Regions from separate parts of the Kitasatospora sp. NPDC127121 genome, predicted to be linked through region 1. Evidence: riboswitches for the same ligand, from Rfam matches in the RefSeq annotation. Region 1 holds a riboswitch; each other region holds the start of a gene.

The links. Region 1 has a riboswitch for cyclic di-AMP ahead of ACFVHI_RS34540 (transglycosylase family protein). Riboswitches for the same ligand answer to the same signal wherever they lie in the genome.
Region 2: it holds a riboswitch for cyclic di-AMP, as region 1 does, so the genes downstream of both, ACFVHI_RS07100 (NlpC/P60 family protein) here and ACFVHI_RS34540 (transglycosylase family protein) in region 1, are expected to answer to the same signal.
Region 3: it holds a riboswitch for cyclic di-AMP, as region 1 does, so the genes downstream of both, ACFVHI_RS32540 (transglycosylase family protein) here and ACFVHI_RS34540 (transglycosylase family protein) in region 1, are expected to answer to the same signal.
Region 4: it holds a riboswitch for cyclic di-AMP, as region 1 does, so the genes downstream of both, ACFVHI_RS04015 (M23 family metallopeptidase) here and ACFVHI_RS34540 (transglycosylase family protein) in region 1, are expected to answer to the same signal.

The regions. Positions count from the first base shown of each region.
Region 1 covers NZ_JBHXTQ010000113.1:7,067-11,269, forward strand. Annotated here, with positions in the region: gene eno (phosphopyruvate hydratase) at 1-1,211, opposite strand, end outside; gene ACFVHI_RS34540 (transglycosylase family protein) at 1,479-2,396, opposite strand; cyclic di-AMP (ydaO/yuaA leader) riboswitch at 2,402-2,569, opposite strand; gene ACFVHI_RS34545 (cytochrome P450) at 2,780-4,072, opposite strand.
Region 2 covers NZ_JBHXTQ010000008.1:36,709-40,911, reverse strand. Annotated here, with positions in the region: gene ACFVHI_RS07110 (NYN domain-containing protein) at 1-839, shown strand, start outside; gene ACFVHI_RS07105 (NlpC/P60 family protein) at 1,040-2,074, shown strand; cyclic di-AMP (ydaO/yuaA leader) riboswitch at 2,413-2,562, shown strand; gene ACFVHI_RS07100 (NlpC/P60 family protein) at 2,573-3,718, shown strand; gene ACFVHI_RS07095 (C40 family peptidase) at 3,946-4,203, shown strand, end outside.
Region 3 covers NZ_JBHXTQ010000095.1:13,881-18,083, forward strand. Annotated here, with positions in the region: gene ACFVHI_RS32530 (DUF397 domain-containing protein) at 1-104, opposite strand, end outside; gene ACFVHI_RS32535 (hypothetical protein) at 664-1,641, shown strand; cyclic di-AMP (ydaO/yuaA leader) riboswitch at 2,072-2,232, shown strand; gene ACFVHI_RS32540 (transglycosylase family protein) at 2,219-3,610, shown strand; gene ACFVHI_RS32545 (hypothetical protein) at 3,826-4,026, shown strand; gene ACFVHI_RS32550 (LacI family DNA-binding transcriptional regulator) at 4,098-4,203, opposite strand, start outside.
Region 4 covers NZ_JBHXTQ010000003.1:171,319-175,521, forward strand. Annotated here, with positions in the region: gene ACFVHI_RS04005 (TetR/AcrR family transcriptional regulator) at 1-551, opposite strand, end outside; gene ACFVHI_RS04010 (alpha/beta fold hydrolase) at 668-1,549, opposite strand; cyclic di-AMP (ydaO/yuaA leader) riboswitch at 1,838-1,996, shown strand; gene ACFVHI_RS04015 (M23 family metallopeptidase) at 2,009-2,842, shown strand; gene ACFVHI_RS04020 (hypothetical protein) at 2,904-3,914, opposite strand; gene ACFVHI_RS04025 (GNAT family N-acetyltransferase) at 3,957-4,203, shown strand, end outside.

The DNA.
Region 1 (4,203 bases):
CGCAGCAGCTGGTTGTACTTGGCGACGCGCTCGGAGCGGGCCGGGGCGCCGGTCTTGATCTGGCCGCAGTTGGTGGCGACGGCCAGGTCGGCGATGGTGACGTCCTCGGTCTCGCCGGAGCGGTGCGACATCATGCAGCGGTAGCCGTTGCGCTGGGCCAGCTCGACGGCGTCCAGGGTCTCGGTCAGCGAGCCGATCTGGTTCACCTTCACCAGCAGCGCGTTGGCGGTGCCGGTCTCGATGCCCCTGGCCAGGCGGGCCGGGTTGGTGACGAACAGGTCGTCGCCGACCAGCTGGACCTTGTCGCCCAGCTTGACGGTCATGGCCTTCCAGCCGTCCCAGTCCGACTCGTCCAGCGGGTCCTCGATGGAGACCAGCGGGTAGGAGTCGACCAGCTCGGCGTAGTACTCGATGAGCTCGGCGGCGGAGATGGCCTTGCCCTCGAACTGGTAGGCGCCGTCCTCGTAGAACTCGGACGCGGCGACGTCCAGGGCGAGCGCGATGTCGCGGCCGGGCACGTAGCCGGCCTTCTGGATGGCCTCGGTGATGAGGTCCAGGGCCTCGCGGTTGCTGTCCAGGTTCGGCGCGAAGCCGCCCTCGTCGCCGAGGCCGGTGGACAGGCCGCGCTCCTTCAGCACGCCCTTGAGGGTGTGGTAGACCTCGACGCCCCAGCGGACGGCCTCGGAGAAGGACTCCGCGCCGATCGGGGCGATCATGAACTCCTGGATGTCGACGTTGGAGTCCGCGTGCGAACCGCCGTTGAGGATGTTCATCATCGGAACGGGCAGCACGTGCGCGTTCGGGCCGCCCAGGTAGCGGAACAGCGGCAGGTCGCTGGCCTCGGAGGCGGCGTGCGCCACGGCCAGCGAGACGCCCAGGATCGCGTTGGCGCCGAGCGAGGACTTGTCCGGGGTGGCGTCCAGGTCGAGCATGGCCTGGTCGATCAGGCGCTGCTCGGTGGCGTCGTAGCCGACGAGCTCCGGGCCGATCTGCTCGATGACGGCCAGGACGGCCTTCTCCACGCCCTTGCCGAAGTAGCGGTTCTTGTCACCGTCGCGCAGCTCCAGCGCCTCGAAGGCGCCGGTGGAGGCACCCGACGGGACAGCGGCACGACCGGTGCTGCCGTCGTCGAGGCCGACCTCGACCTCGACCGTGGGGTTGCCACGCGAGTCGAGAATCTCACGGGCTACGACGACATCGATGGACGGCACGAGGCATCTCCTTGCGGAAGCAGGGTCCGGCTGACGTTGGGTGCTGCCGGCGGGACGATTGCGGAGTCGTTACGACCAGAGCCTAACCGCCCCGGCCCCCGGGGCCGCGCTGGCCTCGGTCCCGTCTCAGCGTGTGGCCCGGCTACCCACCAGTAGTTCACCTGCTTGCCCGATCGAAGCGGGCGAATACGGGGGAATGCGGGCGAAGGGGGACGGCGCCCGTCCCCCTTCGCCCGCAGGGCGCGGGCCGCTCAGGGCCCGGGCCGCTCAGCCGAGGTGCAGCACCTGGCCGGGCATGATCAGGTTGGGGTTGCCGCCGACGGTGCCGCGGTTGCCGTCGTACACCGACTGCCAGCCGCCGGACACGCCCTGGGCGGCGGCGATCGTCGACAGCGTGTCGCCGGCCCGGACGGTGTAGTCGTGACCGCCCTGCGCGGCGGCGGGCTGCGCGGCCGGGGCGGACTGTGCGGGCTGCACGGCGCGGGGCGCGTACTGCGGCTGGGCGGCGGGCTGGCCCGCGTACTGCTGGTAGACGCTCTGGTGGCTGGTCCAGTACCAGGCGCCGTTGTTCTGGTACCAGTACACCTTCGCGTCGGCGTCCCAGCCGGCCTTGCCGGAGAAGCCCTGGGTCTGCGGCTGCGTCTGCTGCGGGGCCTGCTGGACGGGCTGCTGGGCGGCCGGCTTCGGGGCGGCCTGCTGGACCGGCTGCTGGGCGGGCTTCGGGGTCTGCGCCTGCTGGGTCGGCTTGGCGGCGGGCTGCTTGGCGGGCTTGGCATCCGTGGAGGTGTCCACGGAGGCCGGGGCGCCGCCCTTGCTCAGACCGGCCTTCTGGGAGCAGACGGGCCAGGCGCCCGGGCCCTGCGAGGCCAGCACCTTCTCGGCGACCGAGATCTGCTGTGCCTTGCTGGCCTGGTTGGCCTGCGGGGCGTAGGAGGTGCCGCCGTACGCCTTCCAGGTGCTGGACGTGAACTGCAGGCCGCCGGAGAAGCCGTTGCCGGTGTTGATGCTCCAGTTGCCGCCGCTCTCGCACTGGGCGACGGCGTCCCAGGTGGAGGCCGGGGCGGCGGAGGCGCCGGTGGCGGTGAGGAGCGGCATCGCGAGTCCGACGCCGGCCACACCGGCGACGGCGATGGCCTTCTCGGTCTGGGTGCGACGACGGTGGCGGCCAGTTCCAACGAACAGCATGACGAGGTCCCTCTCCGCACGCCTGCGAGGTGAGCTGTCGGGTTCGGACCGGGAGGTGGCCCGGCCGCCGAAAGCGGAAACGATTCCGCTCGGGCGGCTTCACCCCAAGCCGTTGGGGAACGGCAACAAACCTGGTTCCCCCGCCCCTGCCCAGGGTCTGGTCGGTTTCCCGTGACGCGGCGGGCAGGATTCGGCGTTCCGCGCACGAGGTCCGCAGCTGCGAACTCCAGGGAGAGTAGACAGATCATCAGACCAATAACAAGCTCATATCACCGATATCACACACAAATTACGGCGCGTGGTCAATCGCCTACCAACGGCGGCGGTATGTCCGGATTAATGCGGGTTCAGACCTGGCTCCACGACGAGCTGGAGACGTGCCGTCAGCGTGTCGGAGCGTCGGCCGGCGTGACCGGCGCGTGCGGAGAGCGGTCCTCCGGAGTGAATTCGACCGGGAGTTCCCGCAGGCCACGCATGATCAGGCCGCCCCGCCAGCGCAGGTTCTCCGGGTTTTCCGCGAGCCGCAGGTCCGGCAGCCGGGAAAGCAGCGTGGTCAGTGCGCTCCGCCCCTCCAGGCGGGCCAGCGGAGCGCCGATGCAGTAGTGGATCCCGTGGCCGAAACCCAGGTGCGGATTGTCCGTGCGGGCCAGGTCCAGGGTGTTCTCGTCCGCGAACCTGGCCGGATCGCGATCCGCCGCGGCCAGCACCACCAGCACCGGATCGCCCACCGGGATGTCCACCCCGCCGATCGACAGCGGCCGCGTCGCGAAGCGCCACGTCGCCATCTCCACCGGCCCGTCGTAGCGCAGGAGTTCCTCGATCCCGGTGTCCAGCAGCGCCGTCTCGCCGCGCACCACCGACTCCTGCAGCAGCCTGCGCTGCTCCGGGTTGCGCAGCAGCGCGTACGTGCCGTTGCCGATCAGGTTGACGGTCGTCTCGAACCCCGCGAACAGGAGGATGAACGCCATCGCGGCGGCCTCGTTCTCGTTCAGGTGCTCGCCGTGGTCGCTCGCCCGGATCAGGCCCGAGATCAGGTCCTCGCCCGGATCCGCCCGCTTGCGGTGGATCAGCTCCAGCAGGTACGCCCGCATCCGCTTCACCGCCCGCCCCACGCCGCCGCGTTGGCCGCCGCCGTGCCGGATCATCATCCCGGCCCAGTCCCGGAAGTCGTCCTGGTCCTCGGCCGGGACGCCCAGCAGGTCGCAGATCGCGTAGATGGGGAGCGGGAACGCGAACTCGTGGATCAGGTCCGCCGAACCGCGCTGCGCGAAGCCGTCGATCAGCCGGTCCGTGAGTTGCTGCACCCGCGGCTCGAACTCCGCCACCCGGCGCGGCGTGAACGCCTTCGACACCAGCCGGCGCAGCCGGGTGTGGTCCGGCGGGTCGATGTTCAGCAGATGCGTCATCAAGTCCGCCTGGCGCTCCCCCGGAATTCCCACCCGCCCGGTGCGGTGCGCCTGCTCGCTGTGGTGCGCCGGGTTCTTCGACAGCCTGCTGTCCGCCAGCGCCTGCCGCGCGTCCGCGTAGCGGGTCACCAACCAGGCCTCCACCCCGCTCGGCAGCGTCGTGCGGTGCACCGGGGCGTGCTCGCGCAACCAGGCGTAGGCGGGGTACGGATCGGTGGCGAACTCCCAGGTGAAGAGCTGCGGGGCGGCGGGGTCGGGCTGCACTGGCATGCGTCGACCGTATCCGGTGGGTCGGGGCCGCACCGCCTCCGGCGACCCCGACCGGCGGGGCCGGATCGTCAACACCCGACGGACGGCCCGCCAACGCTCCGTGGACGCCTCGTGGACGGTCCGTGGACAGC
Region 2 (4,203 bases), on a different contig from region 1:
AGCGTGCGGAGTCCGAGGACGTCCGCCGGGAGGCCGAGTCGCTGCGGAAGAAGGTGCGCTCGCTGGAGAGCGACACCCGCCGGGCGCAGGCCGAGACCAGGCGGCTGACCGCCGAGCTGGAGGCCGCGAGGGCGCAGGCGGCCGTCGAGCGCGGCGCCGCGGAGTCCGAGGCGCGGCGGCTGCGGCACCGGGTCGGCGAGCTGGAGACGGCGGCCGAGCAGGGCCGCCGGTCGGCCCGCGAGGGCCGCAGCGTCGAGGACATGCGGCTGCGGCTGCTGCTGGACACGGTGCTGCAGTCGGCGCAGGGGCTCCAGCGGGAGCTGGCGCTGCCGGTCTCCCAGATCCGGCCGGGGGACCTGGTGGAGGCGGTGGTGCCGGGGGCGGCCTCGCCGCACGACGTGGCCCGGCGCGGTCTGGCCGACGACGATCCGGCGCTGCTGGACCAGCTGCTGGCGATCCCGCAGGTGCACCTGGTGGTGGACGGCTACAACGTGACCAAGACGGGCTATCCGACGCTTCCGCTGGAGCAGCAGCGGATCCGGCTGCTGGGCGGGCTGGCGATGCTGGCCCAGCGCACGCAGGCGGAGGTCACCTGCGTGTTCGACGGGCAGGACCTGGACGTTCCGGTGATCATGGCGCCACCGCGGGGGGTGCGGGTGCGGTTCAGCCGGACCGGCGAGACCGCGGACGAGCTGATCCGCCGTCTGGTGCGGGCCGAGCCGCAGGGGCGTCCGGTGGTGGTGGTGTCCACCGACCGGGAGGTCGCGGAGGGCGTGCGGAAGGCGGGCGCGCGCCCCGTGGCCTCCGTTCTGCTGCTGAACCGGCTGGCGCGGCCCTGACGGCTGCCGCGACGGAATGACGCCTGGTCAGCGCCCGGTTTGCGGCGGTGTGCACATCCGGTGAAGCCTGCGGGGGAAGTGGAGTTCACGCCTTCGGGGGAGTGGCAAAACCCGTGGATCTTCCCTAGGGTGTGGCGTCAAACCTATTTTCCGGATTCTCACCTGATCGGGTGAGGCCGATGGAAGAAGGAGCAATTCCCTTGGCCTCCCACCGCCGTCCCAAGCAGCCGAGCCGTGCCCGGGTCTCCGTGCTCACCGCTGCCGCGGCGACCGCGGTCGCCCTCTCCGCGCAGGTCGCCGCGCACGCCGCGCCCCAGCCCAGCAAGAGCGACGTCAAGGCGCAGATCGACCAGCTCCAGCAGGACCAGGAGCAGGCGGCGGAGAAGTACAACGGCGCCAAGGAGCGGGCCGACCAGCTCCGCAAGCAGTCCGACCAACTGCAGGACAAGGTGGCCCGCAGCCAGGACGAGATGACCCAGCTCCAGACCGGCCTGGCCGGCGTGGCGGGCGAGCAGTACCGCACCGGCGGCATCGACCCGTCCGTCCAGCTGATGCTCTCCTCGGACCCGTCCGGCTACCTGGAGAAGGCGTCCAGCGCCCAGCAGGCCAGCGCCAGCGAGTCCGAGGCGCTCAAGGGGCTGCTGGACCAGCAGCGCCGGCTGGACCAGGAGAAGTCCGAGGCCGCCGCCGTCCTGGCCTCGCTCGACTCCACCACCAAGGACCTGAACCAGGCCAAGACGGACGTCAACCAGAAGCTCAAGGCCGCGCAGGACCTGCTGAACTCGCTCAGCGCCTCCGACCGCGCCGCGCTGCGGGCCCAGCAGCAGCAGGACGACCGCGCCTCGCGCGGCAGCGACCGCGCCGACCTCGGCAGCCTCCCGCAGGCCGGCGGCTACGCGGGCGTGGCCGTCGCCAAGGCGATGAGCAAGCAGGGCTCGCCGTACGTGTGGGGTGCCACCGGCTCGACCACCTTCGACTGCTCGGGCCTGATGGTCTGGGCGTACGGTCAGGCCGGCGTCTCGCTGCCGCGTACCTCGCAGGAGCAGGGCAACGTCGGCACCAAGGTCACGCTGGACCAGGCCCAGCCGGGCGACCTGGTCATCTACGGCCCCGACCGGCACCACGTCGGGATGTACATCGGCAACGGCATGGTGGTGCACGCGCCGCACACCGGCGACGTGGTGAGGGTGATGAAGGTCGACGCGATGCCGATCAACACGATCCGCCGGGTCTGACGGCCCGACACGCCCGAAGGGCCCCGTCCGGGCCTGTGATCCACGCCACCCCCCGACCGGGGGTGGCGTTCGGGTTTTGTCCGCCGCGCGAGTCCCCGGTGAAGACTGATCAGCTTTGCGTACGACGGTGATCACTATGTGTCATATTCACAAAAGAACTTTGGTCTTCTTCCGTCTTTTTTCTGACAAGGATTTGAACGGATCACGGTTCAGTTACTAGGGTCGTGCCCCGAACCACCGCACTCCCGATCGCCCAGCCAGGGTGACGGCGGTGGTTTCCGTCGAGTTCGTGACGCAGCGGGGCGGGCCCAGTGCCTGCCCGACGGGGAGCCCAGCAGTCGGGGGTGCTGTCGAACGGAGCCGGGGAACCACGTTCCTCCGGGGTGAATCGGCGCCAGGTCGGCCGGTGGAACGGCCGTGAGGCGTCGTAGGGCACGCTTCCGGCCCGAACCCGTCAGCTCACCCGGTAGACGGCGTAGGAAGAAGGAGTCCGCCTTCGTGGCGTCCCATCGTCGTCCCAAGCCCGCTAGTCGCACCCGGGTCTCGATCATGACCGGCTTCGCCGCCGCGGCCGTCGCGCTGTCCGCGCAGTCCGGCGCCCACGCCGACCCGCAGCCGACCAAGGACCAGGTCAAGGAGCAGGTCGACCAGCTCAACGAGCAGGCCGAGGTCGCGACCGAGAAGCTCAACGCCGCCCAGGAGAAGCAGCAGCAGCTGCAGAAGCAGGTCACCGACCTCCAGGACCAGGTGGCGCGGCAGCAGGGGCAGGTGACCGACCTTCAGGGCGGCCTGGCCGAGATCGCCGGCGAGCAGTACCGCAACGGCGGCATATCGCAGACCGTCCAGCTGATGTTCTCCGCCAGCCCGGACACCTTCCTGAGCCAGGCCGACACGCTGAACCAGGCCGGCGGCACCCAGAAGGGCCAGCTCAAGCAGCTCCAGGACGAGCAGCGCAAGCTCGACCAGGTGCGCTCCGAGGCCCAGGGCAAGCTCGCCGAGATGGAGACCACCACCCAGCAGCTGAAGAGCGCCAAGGACGAGGTCCAGGGCAAGCTCAAGGCCGCGCAGGACCTCTTCAACACCCTGTCCGAGCAGGAGCGCCAGGCGATCCGCGCGGCCGAGGAGAAGGCCGCCGCCGAGGCCAAGGCGAAGGCCGACGCCGCCGCGAAGGCCGCCCAGCAGCAGGCGGCGGCCCAGCAGGCCGCCGACCGCTCCTCCCGCGACAACAGCCGCACCGACCTGAGCGCGTCGCAGGCCCCCGCCGCGCCGGTCACCAAGCCGAGCGCCGGCAGCTCGCGCGGCGCCGCGGCGCTGTCCATCGCCGCCTCCAAGATCGGCAGCCCGTACGTCTACGGCGCCTCCGGCCCCGGCTCCTTCGACTGCTCGGGCCTGATGGTCTGGGCGTTCAACCAGGTCGACGTGGCGCTGCCGCGCACCTCGCAGGAGCAGGCCCACGCCGGTACCCGGATCGGCACCGACCTCTCCCAGGCCCAGCCCGGCGACCTGCTGATCTTCTACGGGGACGCCCACCACGTCGGCATCTACGCCGGCAACGGCCAGGTGCTGCACGCGCCCAAGCCCGGCGCGTCGGTCCGCTACGAGGCGGTCGGCAACATGCCGCTGACCTCCATCGTGCGGGTCTGATCCCCGCGCAGGCCCTCCCAGGCCCGGCCTTCCACCACGGAAGGCCGGGCCTGCGGCTTTTCCGGCGCCTCGGACTGATGTCCGATTACGGGTCAAATATTCGGGTTGGCAGGGGTTTGGACTCGGTTGCCCGGACTCGCTAACGTCTGCCACCGGACTCCGCTTCCAGGGCCGCCCGCGTTGGTGCGGCGGCGGGGCCCCACCGCCGGATCGGAGCCGCTGCCGCCATGCCCGTGCACCGTCGTCCCCAACTGCTCGCCCGTGCGCTGGTGCTGACCGCGGCCGCCACCACCGCCCTGGGCGTGACGGCGGGCGGCAGCGCCCAGGCCGCCCCCGCCGTGCCGGACACGCCCACCCGCAAGGACGTCAAGGCGCAGGTGGAACAGCTCTACGGCGAGGCCGAGCAGGCGTCCGAGAAGTACAACGCCGCCCTGGAGACGCAGCAGCGCCTCCAGGGCGAGACGACCGTCCTCCAGGGCGAGATC
Region 3 (4,203 bases), on a different contig from region 1:
GAGTTGCTGTGCAGGCTCTTCTGCCAGAGAACCCCCTTGAGGTCGGCGGCCGCCATCCCGTTGTAGGTGTCGTACGAGCCGTGCGTGTCCTGCGAGTCGTGCATAGAAATCTCCCGAAGAGCTCCGGAGTGGTCGTCCAGCGCGGCGCTCCCGGCACCCGCCGAACGAACGGACCGGCCCCGTACCGGCCCGGCACAACGCCTCACTTGACGCGATGATAGCTGCTGTGCACGTGCATCAGCACGGGACATTGCAGGTGCACGAGGCCTTTCACCGGCAGTTCCGAACTCTTCACGGGCCCTTCTCCTGACGGTACGTAAACGGACATAGCCGAGTGAATCGCCAGATTCTCGATAACCGGCCGTGAGCGGTTCCCCGCTGAATGTTGATCTTCAGACGCCCGGAGTCGCGCTGCCGTGACGCTCCGTCAGGCGACCTCCCGGCTGTGAGACATCTCACGCGCCACACAGGCAACTCGACGCCCCGTCGGACACGTCAGGGCTACGAGCGGTGATCGCTCGAAGGCTGGGTGAGATATGTCCGGATTGCGGGCAAACCGCCCGGACGGACACGGCGGGAACGCGGCGCACCCGCCATGACCACGTGAAACTCGAACGGCAGCCGAATGCAGGCCTGACGGGCCGATGTCCTACGATCTCCGGCATGAGCACCGCAGCCATCCCGGGCGCGCCACTGCCCGTCCGCACTCCAGGCTCCCGTGCGCGGGGGCGCCACCGCCGCCCCGAGCGCCCCGAGATCCCGGCCGGCTCCCCGGCCCTGGTGCTCGCCGTGCCCGCGACCGCCGGGCCCGAGTCCCGCTCGGTCGTCGAGGAGCTGCTGTCGATCGTCCGCAGCGAGCAGAGCGGCATCCAGACCGCCGTCGGCTACCTCCCGGGCGAAGCCGCCCAGGGGGTCGACAGTGACGACCGCACCGTCGCCGAACTGCTGGCCATGGCCGCCGAGGCGGGCCTGCCCGCGCCGGTCCTGGTGCCGCTGGTACCCGGCCCGCACGGATTCCTGACCGAACTTCACGCCCTCGCCGCGGAGTACGGAGCCCCCGTCACCGACGTGCTCGGCCCGCACCCGCTGCTCGCCGAGGCCGTGCACGTGCGCCTGTCCGAGGCCGGCCTGGCACGCGCCGACCGGGCCCGGCTGTTCGCCATCGCGACCGCCGCGGACGGCGTCGTGCTGACCACCGTCGGCGGCGAGGAGGCCGCTGCCGCGGCCGGCATCACCGGTGTCCTGCTGGCGGCCCGGCTGGCCGTCCCGGTCGTGCCCGCCGCGCTCGACGTGCCGGGCTCGGTCGCCGCGGCCGTCAACCACCTCAAGGAGACCGGCTCCCAGCGCCCGGCGCTGGCCCCGCTGGTGATCGGGCCGGAGGCCGACTCCGAACTGCTCGCCACGGCCGCCGAGGAGACCGGCTGCCCGTCCGCGGCGCCGCTGGGCGCCTACCCGACGGTCGGCCAGCTGATCGCCGCCACCTACCTGGCCGCGCTGCCGGCACCCTCCCCCGAGGCCCTGGCGCAGGCCGAGGCCGAGGCGGCGGAGACCGCCGAGGGCGCGCACGCCGACCACTCCGGCCGGGGCGGTCACGCCGCCCACGCCGCTCGCACCGCCACCGAGGAGTCGGCCGGCCAGTAGCGGTCACCGCACTCGTGAAGGGCCCGGAACGGCTACGTTCCGGGCCCTTCCTGCTTGTCCCGTAAGGGAGTTAAAGGGCGAATAGGTGCGATGTCCGTTCTATCCGCATTTGTTCGCCGTCGCTCGATCCATCCCCCGACGGCCACAGTGTGGACGCACCTCCTTCTCGGCGGGCGGCCCCCGTGGGACCCGACCCGCCGTCACCCGCCTCCTGAAGCACAGACAGTTGTGCACGCCCTTCGCGGCATTGCCGGAAATCGGCCATTTTCGATCATGGCGAGCGAGGGGAACGACCGTTCTCGCCAAACCGTGATGCACGTCACAGGTGTTTGCAGTTTGAACTTAAGTCTGCTTAACGTGCTCCCCGTTCGTGGCCACACGAACCCAGTTCATCCGCGACGCCGAGTCCTGCCGTCGGATGTCCTGGCAGCGCGAAAACGCACCACGGCAGGAGCGGGGGACCCACAGGTAAGTCGCCCCGGACCGTTCCCCGGAACGATCCAGGGCTAGGGGTGAAGCCGCGCCCACAGCGCGGCCGGGCAACTCCAGCCCGAATCCGACAGCTCACCTCGCAGGCGTGGGAGAGGACTGCGTCTTCATGCTGCCCACCAACGGCACCCGTCTGTCCAGTCGTACCCGACGCGTGATCGCCGCCATCGGCGTCGCGGGCGTCGGCCTCACCATCCCCTGCCTCACCTCCGGCACCGCCTCCGCCGCCTCCGTCGCCACCTGGGACAAGGTCGCCCAGTGCGAGAGCACCGGCAACTGGAGCATCAACACCGGCAACGGCTTCTACGGCGGCCTGCAGTTCACCTCCAGCACCTGGGCCGCCTTCGGCGGCACCGCGTACGCCCCCCAGGCCAACCAGGCCACCAAGGACCAGCAGATCGCCGTCGCCGAGAAGGTCCTCGCCTCGCAGGGCCCCGGCGCCTGGCCGGTGTGCTCGGTCCAGGCCGGCCTGACCAAGGGCGGCGCCGCGGCTGCCGTCGACACCTCGGCCGGCTCGACCACCGGCTCGGCTGCCAGCTCGACCGCCACCAAGCCCGCCGCGAAGCCGGCCACCCCGGCCGCCAAGCCCGCGCAGAGCCAGGCCCCGGCCACCCCGGCCGCGAAGCCCGCCAAGCCGGCCGCACCGGCCCAGGACCAGGCACAGGCCCCCGCCGACTCCGCCAACGGCACCTCGGCGCAGAAGGGCCAGAACCAGGCCCAGAACAGCGCCCAGCCCCAGGGCGACGACTACACCGTCGCCTCCGGCGACTGGCTGTCCTCGATCGCCGACAAGCACAACCTCCAAGGCGGCTGGCAGCGGCTGTACGAGCTCAACCGCGGCACCCTGACCGAGGGTCCGGACACCATCTACCCGGGCCAGCGCCTCTCGTTCAAGGACGGCGGCCAGGCCCAGCAGTCGGCTCAGACCGACCAGTCCGGCTCGGACTTCACCTGGTTCGACCGCTCGCAGAAGTCCGGCCAGACCTCCAACGGCGCCGCCGTGAACGCCAAGCCGACCGCCCAGCCGCAGGCCCCGGCCCCGACCTCGACCCCGGCCGCCAAGCCGGCTTCCAAGCCGGCCGCCCAGGCGCAGACCCCCGCTCAGGCCCCGGCCGCCACCGGCAGCATGGCCGCCGCGGTCTCCTTCGCCCAGTCGAAGGTCGGCCAGGCGTACGTCTACGGCGGTACCGGCAACGGCGGTTGGGACTGCTCCGGCCTGACCCAGGCCGCGCTGCGCGCCGCGGGTGTCTCCGTCCCGCGCGTCGCCGCCGACCAGGCCGCCGCCAGCACCCGCGTCTCGCTGGACAGCCTGCAGGCGGGCGACCTGCTGTTCTGGTCCAACAACGGCCAGAACTCCGGCGTCTACCACGTCGCGATCTACATCGGCGGCGGCCAGTACGTCGAGGCCGCCAACCCGAGCTCGGGCGTGCGCCTGCAGACCGTCGCCAACTGGGCGCCGGACTTCGCCGGCCGGGTCTGAGCACGACCCGCGGGTGACAGCTGACAACTGACGGCTGACAGATAACAGATAACAGATTTCATCATCTGTTATCTGTCAGCCGCCGCCCGCCCCGGCGGTCGCCCGGCGCCGTAGGAAGGCCGCCGGCAGGCCGCCGGGCAGGACCGCCCGGGGCCATGGTCAAAGCCCGCCCCCAGCGGGCATGCTGCTGCTCCGGCACCCGAGGAGGAGTCACCATGGCCCAGGTCACCGTCACACTCGACGCCAACCTCGCGATCGACGCGATGATGCTCTCCGGCACCAAGAACCCGCAGGACGCCGTCGAACTCGTCCTGCGCGACTACCTGGCCCGCGGCCGCCGCACCGAGACCCGCACCGGCGACGCCACCGACGGCCAACGGCTCACCGAGAGCCGCCCCACGGACCACGAGGGCTGACCCGGCACCCGGGCGGCACGCAACGGGCCCCGGAGAGCAACAGCTCTCCGGGGCCCGTCCGTTGACCGTCCTCAGCGCGCGCAGGCCCCCGTGGAGCCACGCATGACCAGCTCCGGCTGGAACATGAACTCCCCGCGCTGGACCGCGTTCCCGCCGACCTCCTCCAGCAGCGCGTCC
Region 4 (4,203 bases), on a different contig from region 1:
CGGAGGCCGGTGGTGAGGAGGGTGATGAGGCGGCTCTGGGTGGTGGCCAGGTCTTCGGCGAGCTGGAAGCCGCCGCCGATGGAGAGGGAGGCGAAGCCGTGGGCGACGGAGCGGACGGTGCGGGCGGCGTGGATCGCCTCCGCGCCGTCGAGGCCGTACTCCCGCAGGACGGCGATGATCACCCCGACGAGCCGGCCGGCCGCGCGGGTGAGGTCGTCGTCCGGCTGCGGGGCCTGGGGGAGGGCGTTGTAGCGGTGCGGGTGCTCGGTGGCGTACGCGTGGTAGGCGCGCAGCACGGTGGCGACGGCGTCGTCCCCGCTGCGGCCGACGGCGGCCTCGGCGAGCCGGTCGGCGAGTTCCTCGGTGACCCGGACGGCGATGAGCCGCCGCAGTTCGGTGAGGCCGCCGCTGACGTGCTTGTACAGCGACGGGGTGGCGACCCCGGCCCGGGCGGCGACGGCGGCCAGGGTGAGGGCGTCGGCGCCCTGCTCGTCGATGAGGGCGAGGGCGTGGTCGACGACCTGCTCGGGGGTGAGTCCTACTCGGGGCATGGTGTGGGCTCTCCGTCGGTGGAAGGCGTACGTGGCGGGGCGGGGCGGGGCGGGGCGTGGTGTGGCGGGGCGTGTGGGCGGGCGGGGCTGACGTGGGCGGACGGGGTGGGCGGGGCTCAGGCGAGTTCGGCGAGGAAGGGCAGCAGGGCGCCGGCGGTGGCCTGCGGGTTGTCGGCCATCGGGTAGTGCCCGGATCCGTCGATCATGACCTTCCGCGCGTTGAGCGCGGCGGCCTGCCGGTCGGCGACGGCCTCCGGCTTGGGGAAGTCGGGGTCCTTGCTGCCCATGATGACGAGCGAGGGGCAGCGGACGGCCGCGGTCCAGCCGACGGGCGCGGAGTCCCCGCCGACGTGTCCGCGGGTGGCGGTCTTGCGGCCGGGGGTGCGCATGGCGGCGACGAGTCCGGCCACGTACGTGTCGAAGTCGGCGGGCTTGGCGCCCGGGTAGGCCAGCTTGCGGTGGTAGAGGCCCCAGAAGGCGGGCGAGTGGACGGTCAGGGCGCCCATGGCGCGGAGGGCGCCGCGCATGAGGGCGCCGGGCGGGGTGTTCTCGACGAAGGCGTCGATCAGGGCGATGCCGGCGACCCGCTCCGGGGCGTCGCCGGCGGCCTTGACGACCGTCGCGCCGGTGTAGGAGTTGCCGACCAGGACGGCGCGGTCGATGCCGAGGTGGTCGAGTAGGGCGAGGACGTCGGTGGCGATGGCGGCGGGGGAGTAGTCGTCCCAGATGATCGAGGATTCGCCGAAGCCGCGCAGGTCCATGGTGATGACCCGGCGGCCGGCGGCGGCCAGCAGCGGGTGGAGGTGCCGGTAGGCGGCGCGGGTGTCGAGCATTCCGGGGAGCAGCACGACGGGGGCGCCGTCGCCCTGCCGGGTGTCGTCGTAGGCGAGGCGGCCGCCGGTGACGTCGAGGTACTGGGTGGTGGGGGCGTTGGTGGCGTTCATGGTGGGCCTCCGGGGGCTGCCGGTGCGGGGCTTCGGCGTGCTGCCGATAGCCATAAAGCTAAGGCTAATAGCCTTAGCCGTCAAGCCTTCGCACCCTGTGGAGCGGGGGAGGTCGGCGGTGAGTGCCTGAATGAAGGGCCGTCCGTTGACGTCCGATCACGTGAGGTGGCGTCAATGGTGTTCAAGCGTGCCCAAGGGGCTCAAGGGGGACAAAACGCCCTTCGCGTCCCAGAGTGCCCCGTCCGTCTCCGGTCGTCCCGGGCGAACGGCTTGGAATCAGGGCCTCCTAGGATTAACGTTTGATAACGCAGCGCGGTCCTCAACGCCGTACCCAGACGGCACCGTGCGCCGTCGCCTAATCCCGCCGACCGGCCTCCGGGCAGGTCAGGGAGCCGGGGAACCACGTTCCTTGGGGTGAATCGGCGGGGCTCCGGCCCGGCCGTAGGAGACCTTCCTGCTCCGAACCCGTCAGCTAACCCGGTAGGCGCGAAGGAAGGAAAGGAGCGCGCCTCCGTGGCGTCGACGCACACCCCGGCACACCCGGCCGGCCTCGCAGCAGGTACCCGGCTCCTCGACCACCCCGGCCCGGACGGCCCCGAGTACGCGGGCCCGGACGCCGAGACCAACCGGCACCGGATGCCGCGTCAGGTCCGTGGGACCTCCCCGTTGCTCGGCGTCACCGCCGTCGCCGCCACCCTGGGCGCCACCGGCTTCGCCTCCGCCACCCCGGCCGCCGCCCCCGCCATCGAGACCCCGGACGAAACCCCGGTCGCCCTCTCCGCCGACCCCGGCCTCGCGCTCGCCGCCCGCATCCAGCTGCAGGCCGACAGCCAGCGCACCGCCGCCGAGGAGGACGCCCGCGTCCAGGCCGCGAAGGAGGCGGAGGCCAAGGCCGCCGCGAAGGAGGCCGAGGCCAAGCGGGCCGCCGAGGAGGCCGAGCGGGCCAAGGCCGCCGCCCTCACCCTGCCGGTGCGCGACTACCACCTCACCGCCCACTACGGCCAGAGCGCCCGCTACTGGGCCCACCTGCACACCGGCCTGGACTTCGCCGCCGACACCGGCACCCCCGTCTACGCGGTCGGCCAGGGCACCATCACCTCGGCCGGCTGGTCCGGCTCGTACGGCTACCGGATCGTCGAGACCCTGCCCGACGGCACCGAGATCTGGTACTGCCACCTCTCCTCGATCATCAAGGGCTCCGGCAAGGTCGGCTCCGGCCAGCAGATCGGCAAGGTCGGCGCCACCGGCAACGTCACCGGCGCGCACCTGCACGTGGAGGTCCGCCCCGGTGGCGGCGCCCCCGTCGACCCGGAGACCTGGTTCCAGCAGCGCGGCCTCAACCCCTGACGCACCCGCGAAGCCCCGGCCGCCGGAACCGAAAGGCACCGGCGGCCGGGGCTTCGCCGCGTCACTCCTGCGCCTGGTCCGCCGCCGGGTCTTCCTGGTCCGCCGGGTCTTCCTGGTCCGCCGGGTCGGCCGGCCCCGCCGGGTGCGGGTCGGGCTCTTCCTGCGCCGGCCCCGCCAGCTCCTTCAGGCGGGCGTCGAACTCCTCTTGCGCCAGCCCCGCCAGATACGCGTCGATCTCCTCCTGCCCCGGCTCCGGCGCGAGGTCCGGGAACTCCTCCACCAGCAGTCGCGGCAGCCCGGGCACCGTCCACTCCCCGTACAGGTCGAGCGCGGCCTCCACCGCCGCCTCCTCGAACGCCCCGAAGTCCCCGGCCAGTTCGTCCGGCATCGGCCGCCCCAGCGCGGTCAGCTCGGTCAGGTTGCGGTAGCTGCGCCGCATCAGGCCCTGCTCCAGCAGCCGGCGCGCGCCGTCGGTGGCCATGCCGACCGAGATCACCCGGGTCGGGCTCCAGCCCTGCTCGTCCACCTCGTCCAGCCAGCCGGTCTGCGCCAGTGCGGCGAACCTGGCCAGCCGCTCCTCCTGCGCCAGCTCCCGGAAGCCGGTCAGCCACTCCCGCACCGCCTCCGGATCCGTGACGTCCGCCCCGTACGCGTGCAGCAGCAGCGCGTACAGCCGGGGCCAGGTCACCAGGTCGGCGCGGCGCAGCAGCCCGGCCGCGACCTCGCCCTGCCACTCGGCCTCGGCGTGCAGCCGCTCCTGGCGCTTGGCGTTGAGCCGCTTGGCGGCCCGCTGGTGGTCGGTCAGCAGCCGGACGGCGGCGCCGTACGCGAACGGGTCCGCCTCCGGTTCGGGTTGGACGTACAGGTAGAGCCGTTCGTACAGCAGGTGCTCCACCGCGTTCGAGGTCAGTTCGGGCCAGCCGTCGTGCATCCTGCCCTCGCCCAGCTCCAGCAGGGCCAGCACCGCGCGCAGCGGCGCTTCGGCCACCGGGGTGCGGTCCTCTTCCGCCGCCCAGGCGAGCAGGTCGGCGGCCCTGGTGCGCGGGGCGAGCCGCAGGTCTTCGTCGTTCATAGCTCGAACGGTAACCGCTGGCCGGGAGTAGGGTCGGCTGCCATGGTCCCCGTACGACTCACCGGCCCCCGGCTGGCCATCCGCGAGTATCACCACACCCCCGGCGACGTGGACGCGCTGCACGGGCTGTTCGGCGACCCGGAGGTCACCCGCTACCTCCCCTTCGAGCCGCGCGACCGCGAAACCTGCGCCGACCAGATCGAGCTCTACCTGGAGGAGGCGATGGCGCCGGAGCGGGACACCTACCGGCTGGCCGTCACCCGGCGCGACGACGCCGAGGACCCGGTGG